One region of the Pseudomonas sp. GW821-FHT05D12 genome, then DNA from elsewhere that is predicted to be linked to it. Evidence: predicted binding sites of a transcription regulator. Region 1 holds the regulator's gene; the other holds the start of a gene.
The links. The regulator FliA, encoded in region 1, starts transcription of late flagellar genes. The targets are predictions, from matches to a motif close to CTAAAGTTTNNNNNNNNNNNGCCGNTAA.
Positions count from the first base shown of each region.

Region 1 (10,521 bases):
TCGGATTGTCGCGCGCAATCGTCCAAAGCATTGTAGGGCTTGACTCTGAGCTGCCTGTGATCACCTTGGAACCAAGGTTGGAACAAATATTGCTCAATAGTATTCAGAAGGCAGGACAAGGCCAGGAAGAGGGCGTTCTGCTGGAGCCAAGCATGGCTGAGAAGCTGCAGCGTTCGTTGATCGACGCCGCGCAGCGTCAGGAAATGCAGGGCCAACCGGTGATCCTGCTGGTGGCCGGCCCCGTCCGGGCGATGTTGTCGCGGTTTGGGCGCCTGGCAGTACCGAATTTGCACGTTTTGGCTTATCAGGAAATTCCTGACAACAAGCAAGTGACTATCGTCGCGACAGTAGGGCCCAACGGCTGAGGGTAGTGGGTTATGCAAGTTAAGCGTTTTTTCGCCGCCGATATGCGTCAGGCCATGAAACTGGTTCGTGATGAGCTGGGCGCCGACGCCGCGATTATCGGTAACCGTCGTATTGCCGGCGGTGTCGAGCTGACGGCTGCCCTGGATTACACTCCCCAGGCCCTGGCCCCGCGCGTCCCGAACATGGAACTCGAAGACGAGCTGCGCAAGACGGCCTCGCGCATTGTCTCGGCCCAGGCCGAACTGAGCATGCGTGGCGACAGCGACGCCACCACCAACCGCCAGTTGTTCGCCGGCCTGCCGCTGACCGCTGCCGAGCCGCTGGTCGAGCCGACCTTCGTTGAACCCCCGCGTCCTGCAGCGCCGGCCCCGGCCGCCGCAGTCGACCAGCGCGTGTTCGACTCGATGCGCTTTGAACTCAATGGCCTGCGCGAGCTGCTGGAAGTGCAGCTTGGCTCCCTCGCCTGGAACCAGCTGCAAGGCAGCAAGCCGCAACAGGCCAACCTGTGGCGTCGCCTGCAACGCATCGGCCTGTCCGGCCCGTTGTCGCGCGACCTGCTGGCCCTGACCACTGAAATCGAAGAGCCTCGCCAGGCCTGGCGCATGTTGCTGGCCCACTTGGCGCGGATGATCGTCACGCCGGAAATCGAGCCGCTGGAAGAGGGCGGTGTGATCGCCATGGTCGGCCCTGCCGGCATGGGCAAGACCACCACCCTGGCCAAGCTGGCCGCCCGTTACGTGCTCAAGTACGGCGCGCAGAATATCGCGCTGGTGAGCATGGACAGCTACCGTATCGGTGCCCAGGAGCAGCTCAAGACCTTGGGTCGGATCCTCAATGTGTCGGTGACCCATGTCGACCCGGGCCAATCCCTGGCCAACGCCCTCGACCCGCTGCTGCGCAAGCGCGTGGTGTTGATCGATACCGCCGGCCTGCAAGCCAGCGACCCGGCGTTGCGCATGCAGCTGGAAAGCCTGGCCGGGCGCGGCATCAAGTCGAAAAATTACCTGGTGCTTGCAACCACCAGCCAGAAACAGGTTCTTACCGCTGCGTACCATAGCTACAAACGCTGCGGCCTGGCCGGCTGCATCCTCACCAAGCTCGACGAAACCGCGAGCCTGGGCGAGGTGTTGAGCCTGGCCATCAGTCATGAGTTGCCGGTCGCCTACCTGACCGACGGCCCGCGGATTCCGGATGATCTGCATCTGCCGCGCCGTCATCAGTTGGTCAGCCGTGCAGTCAGCGTGCAAATGCAAGAAGAGCCTAGCGAGGAAGCGATGGCCGATATGTTCGCCGACCTCTATCACAGCCCGGCAAAGCGGGTGGGTTGAGGGCAGGATGAACACCGTGAAATGTACCTACATCGATGGTCTGCAAGCGATTCACGCGGCCAAGCCATGTAGCCTGCGTCTAAGCAAGACAAGGTAAAGAAATAAAATGGGCAGCATGCATCCCGTACAGGTGATCGCGGTGACCGGCGGCAAAGGTGGCGTCGGGAAAACTAACGTGTCAGTGAATTTGTCCCTGGCCCTGGCAGAGCTTGGCCGTCGCGTCATGCTGCTGGATGCTGACCTGGGGCTGGCGAACGTCGACGTTCTGCTGGGGCTGACGCCCAAACACACGCTTGCCGATGTGATCGAAGGGCGCTGCGAGCTGCGCGACGTGCTGCTGCAGGGCCCTGGCGGTATCCGCATCGTGCCGGCCGCCTCCGGCACCCAGAGCATGGTGCACCTGAGCCCGGCGCAGCATGCCGGCCTGATCCAGGCGTTCAGCGATATCGGCGACAACCTCGACGTGCTGGTGATCGACACCGCCGCCGGGATCGGCGAGTCCGTGGTCAGCTTCGTGCGCGCTGCGCAGGAAGTCCTGTTGGTGGTCTGCGATGAACCCACCTCGATCACCGACGCCTATGCCCTGATCAAACTGCTTAACCGTGACTACGGCATGAACCGCTTCCGCGTGCTGGCCAACATGGCCCAGAGTCCACAGGAAGGGCGCAATCTGTTCGCCAAGTTGACCAAGGTCACGGATCGCTTCCTCGATGTCGCCTTACAATACGTCGGCGCAGTTCCCTACGACGAGTGTGTACGCAAGGCTGTGCAAAAGCAGCGTGCAGTCTACGAAGCGTTCCCTCGTTCCAAATGCGCCTTGGCGTTCAAGGCTATTGCCCAGAAGGTCGATACCTGGCCGTTGCCTGCCAACCCTCGGGGGCATCTGGAGTTTTTCGTCGAGCGATTGGTGCATCAGACGAGCGCAGGACCGGTGCTATGACATCCAGCGGCTACAACCTTTACAAGAAATCGGCACGTGACAGCCAGGGTGAATTGATCGAGCGCTATGCGCCGCTGGTCAAGCGCATCGCTTATCACTTGCTGGCACGCCTGCCCGCCAGCGTCCAGGTCGAAGACCTGATCCAGGCGGGCATGATCGGCCTGCTCGAAGTGTCGACCAAATACGACGCGAGCAAGGGCGCGAGTTTCGAGACCTATGCGGGTATCCGCATCCGTGGCGCGATGCTCGATGAAGTGCGTAAAGGTGACTGGGCGCCGCGTTCGGTGCATCGCAATACGCGCATGGTCAGTGACGCAATTCGCGCAATTGAAGCAAAAACCGGTCGCGACGCTAAAGATCACGAAGTTGCGGCCGAACTCCAATTGAGTCTCGACGATTACTACGGGATTTTGAACGATACCTTGGGCAGCCGCCTGTTCAGTTTCGACGACCTGTTGCAGGACGGCGAACACGAAGGGCTGCACGAGGACGGCGCGAGTGCTCATCTGGAGCCGTCGCGCGACCTGGAGGATGAACGCTTCCAGGGTGCGCTGGCGGACGCGATTGCCAATTTGCCGGAGCGTGAGCGACTGGTGTTGGCGCTGTACTACGACGAAGAGCTGAACCTCAAGGAAATCGGTGAGGTCCTGGGAGTCAGCGAATCGCGGGTCAGCCAGTTGCACAGCCAGTGCGCAGCCCGCTTGCGGGGGCGTTTGGGAGAGTGGCGAGCGCGCTGACAGGCAGTGTTGGGGAGCACTGCAAACCACACCGCGAGGGTGATTGACCCTCGCGGGATCGGCCCGTGGTGCCCCCGGCAGTCCTTTTTGTGTAATGCCTGTTGATTGAAATGGCGCGTCCAGGTGCTGGGCGCGTTTAAGACTGCTTGGAGGTCGAATTGGACAAGAACATGAAAATCCTCATCGTTGATGACTTCTCAACGATGCGGCGGATCATAAAAAACCTGTTGCGTGACCTTGGGTTCACTAACACGGTCGAGGCGGATGACGGCATTACGGCGATTCCGATCCTCAACAGCGGGAGCATCGACTTTCTGGTAACGGACTGGAACATGCCGGGCATGACCGGTATCGACTTGCTGCGCCATGTGCGCGCCGACGAAAAACTGCGCAGCCTTCCCGTGCTGATGGTGACCGCCGAAGCCAAGCGTGAGCAGATCATCGAAGCCGCCCAAGCCGGGGTCAACGGTTACGTGGTCAAACCATTCACTGCATTGGCCTTGAAAGAGAAGATCGAAAAAATCTTCGAACGCATCCACGGCTAATGCCATCGCGGGGGAGCTATGGAGCATAAAGAAACGTCACAGGGAGACTTTGAGTCGACCCTGAAAAAGCATGCTCATCAGTTGGTCGACAGCCTTGAAAAAGGCCAGTTCGGCGACGCGGTGCAGTTAATCCATGAGCTCAACCAGACCCGTGACCGCGGCCTGTATCAGGAAGTGGGCAAGCTCACACGCGAGCTGCACAGTGCGATTGTCAATTTCCAGATTGACCCGCACATGCCCCAGGCCGAAGAAATTTCGCAAATCACCGACGCGACCGAACGCCTGTCCTATGTGGTCAGGCTGACTGAAGCGGCGGCCAACCGCACCATGGACCTGGTGGAAAACGCCACGCCCCTGGTCAATGGCATGGCCACCGAAGCCCAGGCCCTGAGCCACGATTGGGGCCGCTTCATGCGCCGCGAGGTGGGGGCTGAGGAGTTTCGTGAACTGGCGCGTCGGGTCGACGGATTCTTGTCACGCAGCGAGCAGGAAAACCGCACGGTTTCCAGCAACCTCAATGACATTCTGCTGGCCCAGGATTACCAGGACCTCACCGGCCAGGTGATCAAGCGTGTGACCCAGTTGGTCACCGAAGTGGAAAGCAACCTGCTCAAACTGGTGCTCATGGCCGGCCAGGTAGACCGTTTTGCCGGCATCGAACATGACCGTGAAGCGATCCTCTCGGAAAAAGATCCACAAAAACATCTCGCCAAGGGTGAAGGTCCGCAGATTCATGCCGATAAACGTGAAGACGTTGTGTCAGGTCAGGATGACGTAGATGACCTGTTATCCAGTTTAGGCTTCTAAGGAGCACCCACATGAGCTTCGGCGCCGATGAAGAAATCCTTCAGGATTTCCTTGTAGAGGCCGGCGAAATTTTAGAGCAACTGTCCGAACAACTGGTCGAGCTGGAAAGCCGTCCGGATGATGCGAACCTGCTCAATGCAATTTTTCGCGGTTTTCACACTGTAAAAGGGGGCGCCGGCTTCCTCCAGCTCCATGAGCTGGTGGAGTGCTGCCACATCGCCGAGAACGTGTTCGACATCCTGCGCAAGGGTGAGCGTCACGTTGACTCGGAATTGATGGACGTGATTCTCGAAGCACTGGATGCGGTCAACGGCATGTTCAGCGAAGTCCGCGAACGTGCCCCGATCACTGCGGCCACCCCGGAACTGCTCGCCGCCCTGGCGCGCCTGGCAGAGCCGGCCGACACCTCGGCAGCGCCCGTGGCGCAAGCTGAGCCTGCGCCTGTGGCAGAGCCTGAAGCGGATGTGACGGACAGCGAGTTCGAGCAGTTGCTCAACTCCCTCAATGCGGTGAAAGCCGAGGCTGAAGCGCCTGCAGCCGCCGCGCCACAAGCGCCGACCAGCGAAGACATTACCGACGCAGAATTTGAATCCCTGCTCGACCAGTTGCACGGCAAAGGCCAGTTCGCGGCCGACGCCGTGGCCCCTGCCGCCGCTGTGGATGCGCCTGCCGCGTCGACCAGCACCGACATCACCGATGACGAATTCGAAGCACTGCTCGACCAACTGCATGGCAAAGGCACCTTCGCGGCCGACGCCTTGCCGGAAGTCGCCGCGACTGCCACTGCGCCGGCCGCTGCGGCAGAACCTGCGGGCGACGGTCTGATCAGCGACCACGAGTTCGAATCCCTGCTCGACGAATTGCACGGCAAGGGCAAGTTCAGCGAAGTGGCTCCGGCTGCTGCCGCGACCGCCACCCCGGTGGCGGCCAAACCGGCCCCGGCCAAGGCCGCTGCACCTGCTGCTGCCAAACCGGCCCCGGCCCCGGCCCCTGCCGCCGCCCCGGCTGCTGCTCGCGCGCCGGCCGCTGCCGTGGCCGAAAAGCCAGCCAGTGAAGCCGAAACCACCGTGCGGGTCGATACCGCGCGCCTGGACGACATCATGAACATGGTCGGCGAACTGGTGCTGGTGCGTAACCGCCTGGTGCGCCTGGGCCTGAGCAGTGGCGATGAAGCCATGCAAAAGGCCGTGTCGAACCTCGACGTGGTCACCGCCGATCTGCAGACCGCCGTGATGAAGACGCGGATGCAGCCGATCAAGAAAGTCTTCGGGCGCTTCCCGCGCCTGGTTCGCGACCTGGCACGCCAGCTCAAGAAAGAGATCAACCTGGAGTTGGTGGGCGAAGAGACCGACCTCGACAAGAACCTGGTCGAGGCCCTGGCCGATCCGCTGGTCCACTTGGTGCGCAACGCCGTCGACCACGGCGTCGAAACCCCGGAAGAGCGCGAAGCTTCGGGCAAGTCGCGCAACGGCAAAGTGATCCTGGCGGCCGAGCAGGAGGGTGACCACATCCTGCTGTCGATCACCGATGACGGCAAGGGCATGGACCCGACCATCCTGCGCAATATCGCGGTCAAGCGCGGCGTGATGGACAAGGACGCCGCCGACCGCCTGACCGACACCGAGTGCTACAACCTGATCTTCGCCCCGGGCTTCTCGACCAAGACCGAGATTTCCGACGTGTCCGGCCGTGGCGTCGGCATGGACGTGGTGAAGACCAAGATCAGCCAGCTCAACGGCTCGATCAACATCTACTCGACCAAGGGCCAGGGCTCGAAGATCGTCATCAAGGTGCCGTTGACCCTGGCGATCATGCCGACCCTGATGGTGATGCTGGGCAACCAGGCCTTCGCCTTCCCGCTGGTCAACGTCAACGAAATTTTCCACCTCGACCTGTCGCGCACCAACGTGGTGGACGGCCAGGAAGTGGTGATCGTGCGCGACAAGGCGTTGCCACTGTTCTACCTCAAGCGCTGGCTGGTGGCATCGGCCAAGCATGAAGAGCAGCGCGAAGGCCATGTGGTGATTCTCTCCGTGGGCACCCAGCGTATCGGCTTCGTGGTCGATCAACTGGTGGGCCAGGAAGAAGTGGTCATCAAGCCTTTGGGCAAAATGCTGCAGGGAACCCCGGGTATGTCGGGTGCGACCATCACCGGTGACGGTCGGATCGCGCTGATTCTGGATGTTCCGAGCATGCTCAAGCGTTACGCCGCTCGGCGTATTTGATTCTGGTGGGGCAGGGCGGTTTGCCCGCCCCGTCTAACGGAGTGTTTATGGTAGTCAAGGTCCTGGTGGTGGACGATTCGGGTTTCTTCCGCCGCCGCGTCTCGGAAATTCTTTCCGCCGATCCAACGATTCAAGTGATCGGCACGGCCACCAACGGCAAAGAGGCGATCGATCAGGCTATCGCGTTGAAGCCCGACGTGATCACCATGGACTACGAGATGCCGATGATGGATGGCATCACGGCTGTCCGTCACATCATGCAGCGCTGCCCGACCCCGGTGTTGATGTTCTCCTCGCTCACCCACGAAGGCGCCCGGGTCACCCTGGATGCGCTGGATGCCGGCGCGGTGGACTTCCTGCCGAAGAATTTCGAAGACATCTCGCGCAACCCCGAGAAGGTCAAGCAACTGCTGTGCGAGAAAGTCCACAGCATTTCCCGCAGTAACCGTCGCAGCCTGTTCAGCACGCCTGCACCTGCACCTGCACCGGTTGCGGCGCCGGCCCCGGCCCCTGCGTTTGGTCGACCTGCGCCTGCGCCCGCCCCGGTGGCTCGGCCTGCCGTGGCCCCGGTCCGCGCTCCGGCGCCCAGCGCCCATTCGCCCGCGCCCAAGCGCAAGGCCTACAAGCTGGTCGCCATCGGTACCTCCACCGGCGGCCCGGTGGCCTTGCAGCGCGTGTTGACGCAATTGCCGGCCAACTTCCCGGCGCCGATCGTGTTGATCCAGCACATGCCGGCGGCCTTCACCAAGGCCTTTGCCGAACGCCTGGACAAGCTCTGCCGCATCAGCGTCAAGGAAGCCGAGGATGGCGACATCCTGCGTCCAGGCCTGGCGCTGCTGGCGCCGGGTGGCAAGCAAATGATGGTCGACGGGCGTGGTGCGATCAAAATCCTGCCGGGCGACGAGCGCCTCAACTACAAGCCGTGCGTGGACATCACCTTCGGTTCGGCGGCCAAGTCCTACGGCGACAAAGTTCTGGCGGTGGTGCTCACCGGCATGGGCGCCGACGGCCGTGAAGGCGCACGCCTGCTCAAGCAGGGCGGCAGCGCGATCTGGGCCCAGGACGAAGCCAGCTGCGTGATCTATGGCATGCCCATGGCGATCGTCAAGGCTGACCTGGCCGACGCCGTCTACAGCCTGGACGAGATCGGCAAGCATCTGGTGGAGGCCTGCCTCTGATGGATGTATTGAGCCTGATCGGCATCATCATGGCGTTTGTCGCGATCATCGGCGGCAACTACCTCGAAGGCGGCCACCTCGGCGCCCTGGCCAACGGCCCGGCGGCCTTGATCGTGATCGGCGGCACGGTCGGCGCGGCCCTGTTGCAGTCGCCCTTGAGTTCGTTCAAGCGCGCCATGCAGATCCTGGTGTGGATTATTTTCCCGCCACGCGTGGACCTGCCCGGCGGCATCGACCGCGTGGTCAACTGGAGCCTCACCGCCCGCAAGGAAGGCCTGCTAGGCCTGGAAGGCGTGGCCGATGCCGAGCCCGACAGCTACGCGCGCAAAGGCCTGCAACTGCTGGTGGACGGCGCCGAGCCGGAAGCGATCCGCAGCATCCTGGAAGTGGATTTCTACACCCAGGAAAGCCGCGACATCAACGCTGCCAAAGTCTTTGAAAGCATGGGCGGCTACGCGCCGACCATCGGCATCATCGGTGCGGTGATGGGCCTGATCCACGTGATGGGCAACCTGGCCGACCCGTCGCAATTGGGCAGCGGCATTGCCGTGGCGTTCGTGGCCACCATCTACGGTGTCGCGAGTGCCAACCTGGTGCTGCTGCCGGTGGCCAGCAAGCTCAAGTCCATCGCCATGCGCCAGTCGCGTTACCGCGAGATGTTGCTCGAAGGCATCCTGTCGATTGCCGAGGGTGAGAACCCGCGGTCGATCGAATTGAAGCTCCAGGGCTTCATGGATTGATGAACATGGCTATCGACTTGTGGCGAGCGGCCACATGATTTACGTACAGAGAGGTGTCAGCCTGTGAGCCGTCGCCGTCGCGAGCCTGAAGAACACGTCAACCACGAACGCTGGCTGGTGTCCTACGCGGACTTCATCACCTTGCTGTTCGCGTTTTTCGTGGTGATGTACTCCATCTCGTCGATCAACGAAGGCAAGTACAAAGTCATTTCCCAGGCGCTGATCGGGGTGTTCAACGACGCCGACCGCGCCCTCAAGCCAATCCCCATTGGCGAGGAACGGCCCAAGACCGTGACCCCGGCCAAGCCGCTGGTCAATGACAGCGATGAAACCGCCGCCGGCGTGGGCGGCACCAGCGACCCGCTGAAAAGCATCGCCGACGACATCAGCGCCGCGTTCGGCGACCTGATCAGTTCCAACCAGATGACCGTGCGCGGCAATGAGTTGTGGGTGGAGATCGAACTCAACTCCAGCCTGTTGTTCGCCAGCGCCGATGCAATGCCCAGCGACCAGGCGTTCACCATCATCGACAAGGTGGCGGCGATCCTCAGGCCGTTCGAAAACCCGATCCACGTGGAAGGCTTTACCGACAATTTCCCGATCAGCACCGCGCAGTACCCGACCAACTGGGAGCTGTCGTCGGCGCGGGCCGCGAGCATCGTGCGCATGCTCGCGATGCAGGGCGTGAACCCCGGGCGCCTGGCCTCGGTGGGTTATGGCGAGTTCCAGCCGGTGGCCAACAACGCCACGGTGGAAGGCCGCGCGCGCAACCGCCGGGTGGTACTGGTGGTCTCGCGCAACCTGGATGTGCGCCGTAGCCTGACCGGTACCGGCACCGCCAATGCAACACCGGACGCGGCCTTGAAGCGGGCTGGCACACAAACTGCACCGGTCCCTGCAAAGCCGCCGGTGCGTCAGGGTGCCGTCAATTCTCCGTCGCCGGCTCAATAACCTTATGCAATGTCTCGGTCGCGCCTGTGCCTGCCGGGAGGAACCATCCGAATGAGAGTCTGGGCAGTTGCCAATCAAAAAGGTGGAGTCGGCAAGACCACCACCTCCATCGCCTTAGCCGGTTTGCTGGCCGAGGCGGGCAAGCGTGTGGTCGTCGTGGACCTGGACCCGCATGGCTCCATGACCAGCTATTTCGGCTACGACCCGGATGCGCTGGAGCACAGCTGCTACGACCTGTTCCTGCACAAGGGCAGCGTGCCGGCCGACCTGCCCGGGCAACTGCTGTTGCCCACCAGCAACGAGAGTATTTCCCTGTTGCCGTCGAGTACCGCGCTGGCCACCCTCGAGCGCCAGTCCCCGGGGCAGAGCGGCCTGGGCCTGGTGATCGCCAAGACCCTGGCGCAACTGTGGCAGGACTTCGACTACGCGATCATCGACAGCCCGCCGTTGCTCGGCGTGCTGATGGTCAACGCCTTGGCTGCCAGCCAGCAACTGGTGATCCCGGTGCAGACCGAGCACCTCGCGGTCAAAGGCCTGGAGCGCATGGTCAGTACCCTGGCGATGATCAACCGCTCGCGCAAGCAGGCGCTGCCGTTCAGCATCGTGCCGACCCTGTTCGACCGTCGCACCCAGGCGTCGCTGGGCACCTTGCGCGTGCTGCGCGATGCCTACCCGGACACCATCTGGAATGGCTACATCCCGGT
Region 1 covers NZ_JBWKSN010000009.1:89,036-99,556, reverse strand. The annotation lists gene flhA (flagellar biosynthesis protein FlhA) at 1-365, shown strand, start outside; gene flhF (flagellar biosynthesis GTPase FlhF) at 378-1,694, shown strand; gene fleN (flagellar synthesis regulator FleN) at 1,801-2,634, shown strand; gene fliA (RNA polymerase sigma factor FliA) at 2,631-3,371, shown strand; gene AC07SI_RS18050 (chemotaxis response regulator CheY) at 3,542-3,916, shown strand; gene AC07SI_RS18045 (protein phosphatase CheZ) at 3,935-4,723, shown strand; gene AC07SI_RS18040 (chemotaxis protein CheA) at 4,735-6,948, shown strand; gene AC07SI_RS18035 (protein-glutamate methylesterase/protein-glutamine glutaminase) at 6,996-8,126, shown strand; gene AC07SI_RS18030 (flagellar motor protein) at 8,126-8,866, shown strand; gene motD (flagellar motor protein MotD) at 8,930-9,817, shown strand; gene AC07SI_RS18020 (ParA family protein) at 9,869-10,521, shown strand, end outside.

Region 2 (7,200 bases), on a different contig from region 1:
CGATGAGCCAGCGTGGGCAGCGTTGTTGCGCGAGTGCCTGGCGCCGATGGGCGATGGGGCTGTGCTGATCAGCGCACCAAACTGGGAGTCCGTGAGTCGTCTGTTCGATGACGATCACAGCGCCGTTCTATTGACCACGCCCAGCCTGCAACCCGGCCCTGGCCGTTGCAGCCTGCCGTGCGTGTTGTTGCTGGAGCAGGAGCCCCTGGTTTCGCCCCTGGGCGTCAGTGACTGGCTGGTTCGTGCGGTATTGGACGCTGACACCTTGCGCCGCTGCCTGCGCCACGTTCGCGAGCGCGGCCTGCTGGAAAATACCCTGCAGCGCCTGGCCGAACAGGACCCGCTGACCGGTATCGCCAATCGCCAGGGCTTCCAGACCCTGCTGGCTGCGCGGCTGGCCGAGAATGAAGGTCGCGGCCTGGCCCTCGGTCACTTGGACCTCGATAACTTTCGCCATGCCAACGACGCCCTCGGCCACCAGGCCGGTGACCGCCTGATCCTGCAAGTGGTCTCGCGGCTCAAGAGCCAGCTCGAGGCGGGCGACCAGCTCGCGCGCCTCGGCAGCGATGAATTCGCCCTGCTGATCGACACCCGCCGCGCACCCCAGCGTGCCGAGTGGATGGCCGAGCGCATCACCGAAGTGATGGCCGAGCCTTACTGGGTGGATGGTGAAAGCCTGCTGATCGGCTGCAGCCTGGGCGTCGCGCATGCCCGCGCGCGCGCCGGTGCAGACCCGCTGATGTGGCACGCGCATATCGCCATGCAACAAGCCAAGAGCACCCAGGGCTGCACCTTTCATATCTTCAACGAACGCATCAACCGCAACGCGCGCAGCCTGGCCGACCTGGAAACCGAGCTGCGTCGCGCCTTGCGCCGCGACGAGTTGGAGCTGCACTACCAGCCGCGCCTGGACCTGGACGACGGCCATATCGTCGGCCTCGAAGCCCTGGTGCGCTGGCGCCACGGCGAGCGCGGCCTGTTGCCGCCCAGCGAGTTCGTACCGCTCGCCGAGCAGAGCGGGTTGATTGTGCCGCTGGGGTACTGGGTGATTTCCCGGGCCCTGCGTGACATGCAGGACCTGCGTGAACGCGGCCTGCCGCCGTTGCACATGGCGGTCAATCTGTCATTTCGCCAGTTCCAGGACAGTCAGTTGCTCTCGACCCTCAGCCGGCTGATCAGTGAGCGGGGAGTGGAAGCGCAGTGGCTGGAATTCGAACTCACCGAAACCGCCGTGATGCGCCGCAGTGACCTGGTCAAGCAGACCATGGACGCCCTCGGCCGCTTGGGCGTGCGGTTTTCCCTGGATGATTTCGGCACCGGTTTCTCATCCTTCGTGCACCTCAACAGCCTGCCGATCGCCTTGCTGAAGATCGACAAAAGCTTTGTCGGCGGCATGGAAGAGCGCGAAGAGAACCGCAAGCTGGTACACGCGATGATCAACCTGGCGCACAACCTCAACCTGGAAGTGGTGGCTGAAGGCGTGGAAACCCCTGAGCAGCTGGCGCTGCTGCGCTTGTTCGGCTGCGACCAGGCCCAGGGTTACCTGATCAGCAAACCGCTGCCGTTGCCGGAGCTTGTGGAGTACCTGACCTTCGGCAAAGGCCAGCAGGCCTTGCTGGGCTGAATCGAGTCTCGAACCCCACCAACTGTAGGAGCTGGCTTGCCTGCTCCTACATTGATCCATGCAGCCTTCAGTCCGCCTGGGCAGCCTGCAGGGAGCTGTAGGTCTGCGGCTCCTGCCGAATCATGCGCTTCATCTTCGCCTCAAACGCCCAGCTCAGGCTGAGCGCCGCACATGCCAGGCCCAGCGCCAGCCCCCACCACACGCCGGTCGGCCCCCAGCCCAGGGTGAAGGCCATCAGCCAGGCCGACGGAGCGCCGATCAACCAATAGCAACCCGCGCCGATCAGAAAGGTGGTCTTGGCGTCTTTCAGCCCGCGAATGCAGCCCATGGCGATGGTTTGCACGCCGTCGAACAGTTCAAACCATGCGGCCACGGCCAGCAGGCTGACGGCCAGGACGATCACGTCGTGGAACGCCGGGTCGTTGGGGTCGATCAACAGTCCGATCAGTGGAACGGAAAACAGCCACAGCACTGCGGCGAATCCCAACATCACCGCTGCGCCAAATCCGATGCCGACGCGACCGGCCAGGCGTGCATGCAGCAACTGCCCGGCGCCGTAATGTTGGCCGATACGCATGGTCACCGCATAGGACATCCCCGCCGGCACCATGAAAGCCACCGAGACGATTTGCAACGCGACCTGGTGCGCGGCCAGCTGTGTGCTGCCCATCGTGCCCATGCACAGTGCGGCGAAGGCAAACAGCCCGACTTCCACCGCATAGGTGCCCCCAATCGGCAGGCCGAGGCGCCACAATTCCCGCAGGTACTGGGTGTTGAGGCGCAGCAGGCCGGTGCTCAGCGGGTAGGCGGCATACGTGCGATTGCGGTGGATGTAGACCATCAACGCCAACGCCATGCCATTGGCGACGAGGGCCGTGACCAGGCCGATGCCCATCAGGCCCAGTTTCGGCAGGCCGAACATGCCTTCGATCAATGCGTGGTTGAGCAGGTAGTTGGCCACCGCGCCGCCGAGGCTGATGACCATCACCGGCTTCGCCTTGCCAATCGCGCTGGTGAAACCGCGCAAGGCCATGAAGGTCAAGAAGCCCGGCAACGCGAACGGCAGGATCGTCAGGAACTGCCCTGCGGCGTGCACGTTGGTTTCGGTCTGGCCAAACATCAGCAAAACCGGCTTGAGGTTCCACAGCAGCAAACCGGCCGCCAGGGCCATCAGCCACGCGAGCCATAGCCCGGCCTGGGTCAGGCGTGTGGCGCCTTCGATATCGCCCGCGCCGTGGCGGATGGCGACCAGGGTGCCCACGGCGGCAATCACGCCGATGCAGAAAATCGACACGAATGAATAGCTCGCCGCACCCAGGCCGCCACCGGCCAGGGCCTCGGGGCTCAGGCGCGCCATCATCAGGGTGTCGGTCAGCACCATCAGCATGTGCGCCAACTGTGAGGCAATCAACGGCCCTGACAGCCGCAGAATGGCCCAGAGTTCGGTACGTGCCGGATGCTGCATGATCATCACGCTCAAAAAGTCAGAGGGTTGGGGGAGGGTTGATTCTCGGCGCTCCCAGCGCATTGCACAAAGGGATAAATGCGATCGCTTGCATGATTAAAACTCATGCCTGTTTGATTCTGGTAGGGTTTTGGCATTGCGCTGTCGGAGCTTTCCCTATGTCTCGTCGTCTTCCTCCGCTTTACGCGTTGCGTGCCTTTGAGGCCGCTTCCCGACACAACTCCTTCACCCGTGCGGCCGAGGAGCTGTCGATCACCCAAAGTGCGGTCAGCCGACATATCCGCACCCTCGAAGAGCACTTCGCCTGCCGGCTGTTCCAGCGCAGCGGCCGCAACCTGCAGCTCACCGAAGCCGCGCGCCTGTTGTTGCCTGGGGTGCGCGAGGGCTTCGCCGCGCTGGAACGCGCCTGCCATACCCTGAACGCCGAAGATGACATCCTGCGCATGAAAGCGCCGTCGACCCTGACCATGCGTTGGCTGCTGGCGCGGCTCAGCCGTTTTCGGGCGTTGCAGCCGGGCAACGAAGTGCAATTGACCAGCGCCTGGATGAGCGTGGACGAGGTGGACTTCAACCAGGAGCCCTTCGACTGCGCAGTGCTGCTGAGCTACGGGCATTTCCCGGCGGACTGGGAGGCCAGCTACCTGTTTCCTGAACTGTTGATCCCCGTCGGCGCCCCGAACCTGTTGGCGGATGGGCCCTGGGATGCCGCCCGGCTGGCCACCGCCGAGTTGCTGCACCCCACGCCGGACCGGCGCGATTGGCGCAATTGGCTGGAGCGCATGGGGTTGTCCTCCCAGGTATCGCTCAAGGGCGGGCAGGTGTTCGATACCCTCGAGCTGGGCATGATCGCTGCCGCGCGAGGCTACGGCGTGTCGATGGGCGACTTGCTGATGGTGGCTGAGGACGTGGCCCAAGGGCGGTTGAGCCTGCCGTGGCCGACCGCCGTGGCCAGTGGTGAAAATTATTACCTGGTGTGGCCGAAGACCCGCCCCGGCGGCGAGCGTTTGCGGCGGCTGGCAGACTTCCTACAGGGCGAAGTGCGGGCGATGGTTTTACCGCCGGTCGAGCGCCTCGATTGAGTGGCCCGAGGCACGGGTGCGCAACCGTTTGCGAGATACCCCTGTGATTCGCTCAAGTATTTCCCGCGTCCGCCGAAGTAGGTGTGTTGGAACCATCGTGCACCAACGCTTCCCATCAGATAATTTGCCGAGCAGCGCTATGAGATCAGGATGATCCTGGCCTCGGCCAGGAGCCGTCATGTCTCAACCTCGCGCCCGGATTGCCTCACAGTTAGGCCTCGCATTAGCCGTGATACTGGCTGTTGTCATCAGCGGTAGTACGGTATTCGCCTTGCGTTCACTGGACTCCGCCAACCTCGACACCCGCGAAGAGCACCTGGCCAGCGAGGCGCGCCTGCTCGCCGATCAACTCAACACCTTCCACAGCACCTTGCGCGAAAGTACCCAGCGCTTGAGCGGGCTGTTTGAAAAGCGCTTCGGCGCCGGGTTGAGCGTGCATGCGGATCAACCGGTTACCGTCGCCGGGATGCAGACGCCAGGCCTGTACCTGGGCAATGACGTGTTGAACAACGATTTCGATGAGGTCGATGAATTCAAGGACACCTCCGGCGGCGTGGCCACGGTGTTTGTGCGCAGTGGCGAAGACTTCATCCGTGTCAGCACGTCCTTGACCAAGCAGGATGGCAGTCGCGCCATCGGCACAGTGCTGGACCATCAGCACCCGGCATATCAACGCCTGCTTGCCGGGCAGAGTTATGTGGGCCGTGCGGTGCTGTTCGAACGTTCCTACATGACCCAGTACACACCGGTGCGCGACGCGGCCGGCAAGGTGATCGCGGTGCTGTTTGTCGGCTTCGACTACACCGACGCGCAGAATGCCCAATTCGAAAACCTCAAGCGCTTCCGCATCGGCAAGACCGGCTCCCTCGCGTTGCTGGACGAACAGAAGCGCTGGCTGGTGCCGCCCGCTGGCGTGCAGGCACTGGATCAGGCAATCCCGGTGATGCTCGACCTGGCGAAGAAGCCGGGCGAGGGCCGTTTCTGGAGCGACAAGAACGAAGACTTCTACAGCGTCTCGGTGCCCTTCGAAGGCGGCCCGTGGTCGGTGGTCGCGAGCATGCCCAAGGCTGAGATCCGCGAAGTCACCTGGGCCGTGGGTATCCGCCTGGTGATCGGCAGCGTGCTGGCGATGCTGTTCGCGGTCGGCGCGGCGGTGTGGCTGTTGCGCAGCAAACTGCAGCCGTTGAGTGATCTGGTGAGTCAGGCCGAGGCCTTGGGCGCCGGTGATTTGAGTGCCCGCTTGAACGTGTCCAGCCATGACGAAATCGGCCAGTTGGCACGCAGCTTCAACCAGATGGGCGAGGCGCTTTCGACCATGGTCTCGCACATTCGCAGCGCAGCCGAAGAAGTTAATAGCCGTGCCCAGGCCTTGTCCGGTTTGTCTGGCGGGGCCTATGAGGGCATGGAGCAACAGTCGGGCGAAATCACCAGCATGGCCGGCGCGGTGGAAGAATTCAGCGCCACCTCGCTGAACATCGCCGACAACATGGGCAATACCGAGCGCCTGGCGCAGGAAAATGCGCAGCAGACTCGTATTGGCCGTACCTCGATGCAAGAGGCGTCGTCGTCTCTTGAGCACATCGCCACTGCGCTGAACAGCACCGCCACGGTGATCAACACCCTTGGCCAGCGCTCCCAGGAAATCGGCGGGATCGTCGGTGTGATCACCTCGATCGCCGAACAGACCAACCTGCTGGCGCTCAACGCCGCCATCGAAGCCGCGCGGGCCGGTGAACAGGGCCGCGGGTTTGCCGTGGTTGCCGATGAAGTGCGCAACCTGGCGTCGCGTACCCGCCAGGCCACTGACGAGATTTCCGGGATGATCCAGAGCATCCAGCAGGAAACCGGCAATGCCATCAGCACCATGGAGCACGGCAATGTGTTGATGCAGGAAGGCCTGTCGCGCAACGCCGACGTGGCCTCGGCCCTGGCACGGATCGACGAACAGAGCCGCTCGGCCGGCCAGCAGTTTGCCGCAATCACCACCGCCACCCAGGAGCAGAGCAGCACCGCGACCTTGCTCAGCAGCAACTTGCAGAGCATTGCGCTGGCCAACAGCGAGCAGCGTGAAGCGGTGTCGAACCTGGCGATTACGGCCAAGGAGCTGGAGACGCTGGCAGCGAGCTTGCGGCATGAGGTGGATCGGTTTCGCTGAAACTGGATTGGCGCACACTTCCTGCCCAGGCCCTGCTGATGCTCAAAAGGCTCAGGTGATCGCTGCCGGACGATATTGCAGCGCCTCTTGCAGGTGATGGCGAGCGATAGTGTCTGCTTGTTCCAGGTCCGCCAGCGTGCGCGCTACCTTGAGCAGCCGGTGGGCCGCGCGCAGCGACAATGTCAGTCGCTCGCAAGCGGTCTCCAGCCAGCTTTCGTCGACCTTTGCCAGCGTGCAATGCTTGCGCAGCCCCGGTAGATCCAGGAAGGCATTGGCGCAGCCCTGGCGCTTCAGCTGACGCTCCCGGGATTCGGCAACCTGCGCCGATGCCTTCGCCGTGTTATCGCCATCCTGCAGGGCCGGGTTCAGCGCGGTGGTCTCCCGGGCGACGGTGACGTGCAAGTCGATCCGGTCCAGCAGCGGCCCGGAGAGTTTGTTGCGATAGCGCTGAATCTGCTCCGGCGTGCACCGACAGCGCCCGCTGGGATCGCCCATGTAGCCGCAGGGGCAGGGGTTCATCGCCGCCACCAGTTGAAAGCGCGCCGGAAAACTCACCCGGTCGCGGGCGCGGGAAATCACGATATGCCCCGATTCAAGGGGCTCGCGCAGCACCTCCAGGACCTTGCGATCAAACTCCGGCAACTCATCCAGGAACAACACCCCGTGATGGGCCAAGGTGATCTCCCCAGGCTGCGGCTTCGAGCCGCCGCCCACCAAGGCCGGGCCTGATGCAGAGTGGTGCGGCTGACGAAACGGTCGGTGCGGCCAATGGCTCAGTGGCGCGAGGCTGACCACTGACTGAATCGCTGCCACTTCCAGGGCTTCCTGTTCGCTCAACGGGGGCAATAACCCAGGCAGGCGGCTGGCGAGCAAGGTC
Region 2 covers NZ_JBWKSN010000005.1:327,650-334,849, forward strand. The annotation lists gene AC07SI_RS11795 (putative bifunctional diguanylate cyclase/phosphodiesterase) at 1-1,624, shown strand, start outside; gene AC07SI_RS11800 (NorM family multidrug efflux MATE transporter) at 1,692-3,095, opposite strand; gene AC07SI_RS11805 (LysR substrate-binding domain-containing protein) at 3,248-4,168, shown strand; gene AC07SI_RS11810 (methyl-accepting chemotaxis protein) at 4,347-6,323, shown strand; gene AC07SI_RS11815 (YifB family Mg chelatase-like AAA ATPase) at 6,375-7,200, opposite strand, start outside.
Region 2: AC07SI_RS11810 (methyl-accepting chemotaxis protein) is a predicted target of FliA. The motif match lies at 4,220-4,247, and genes of this name have one in related genera.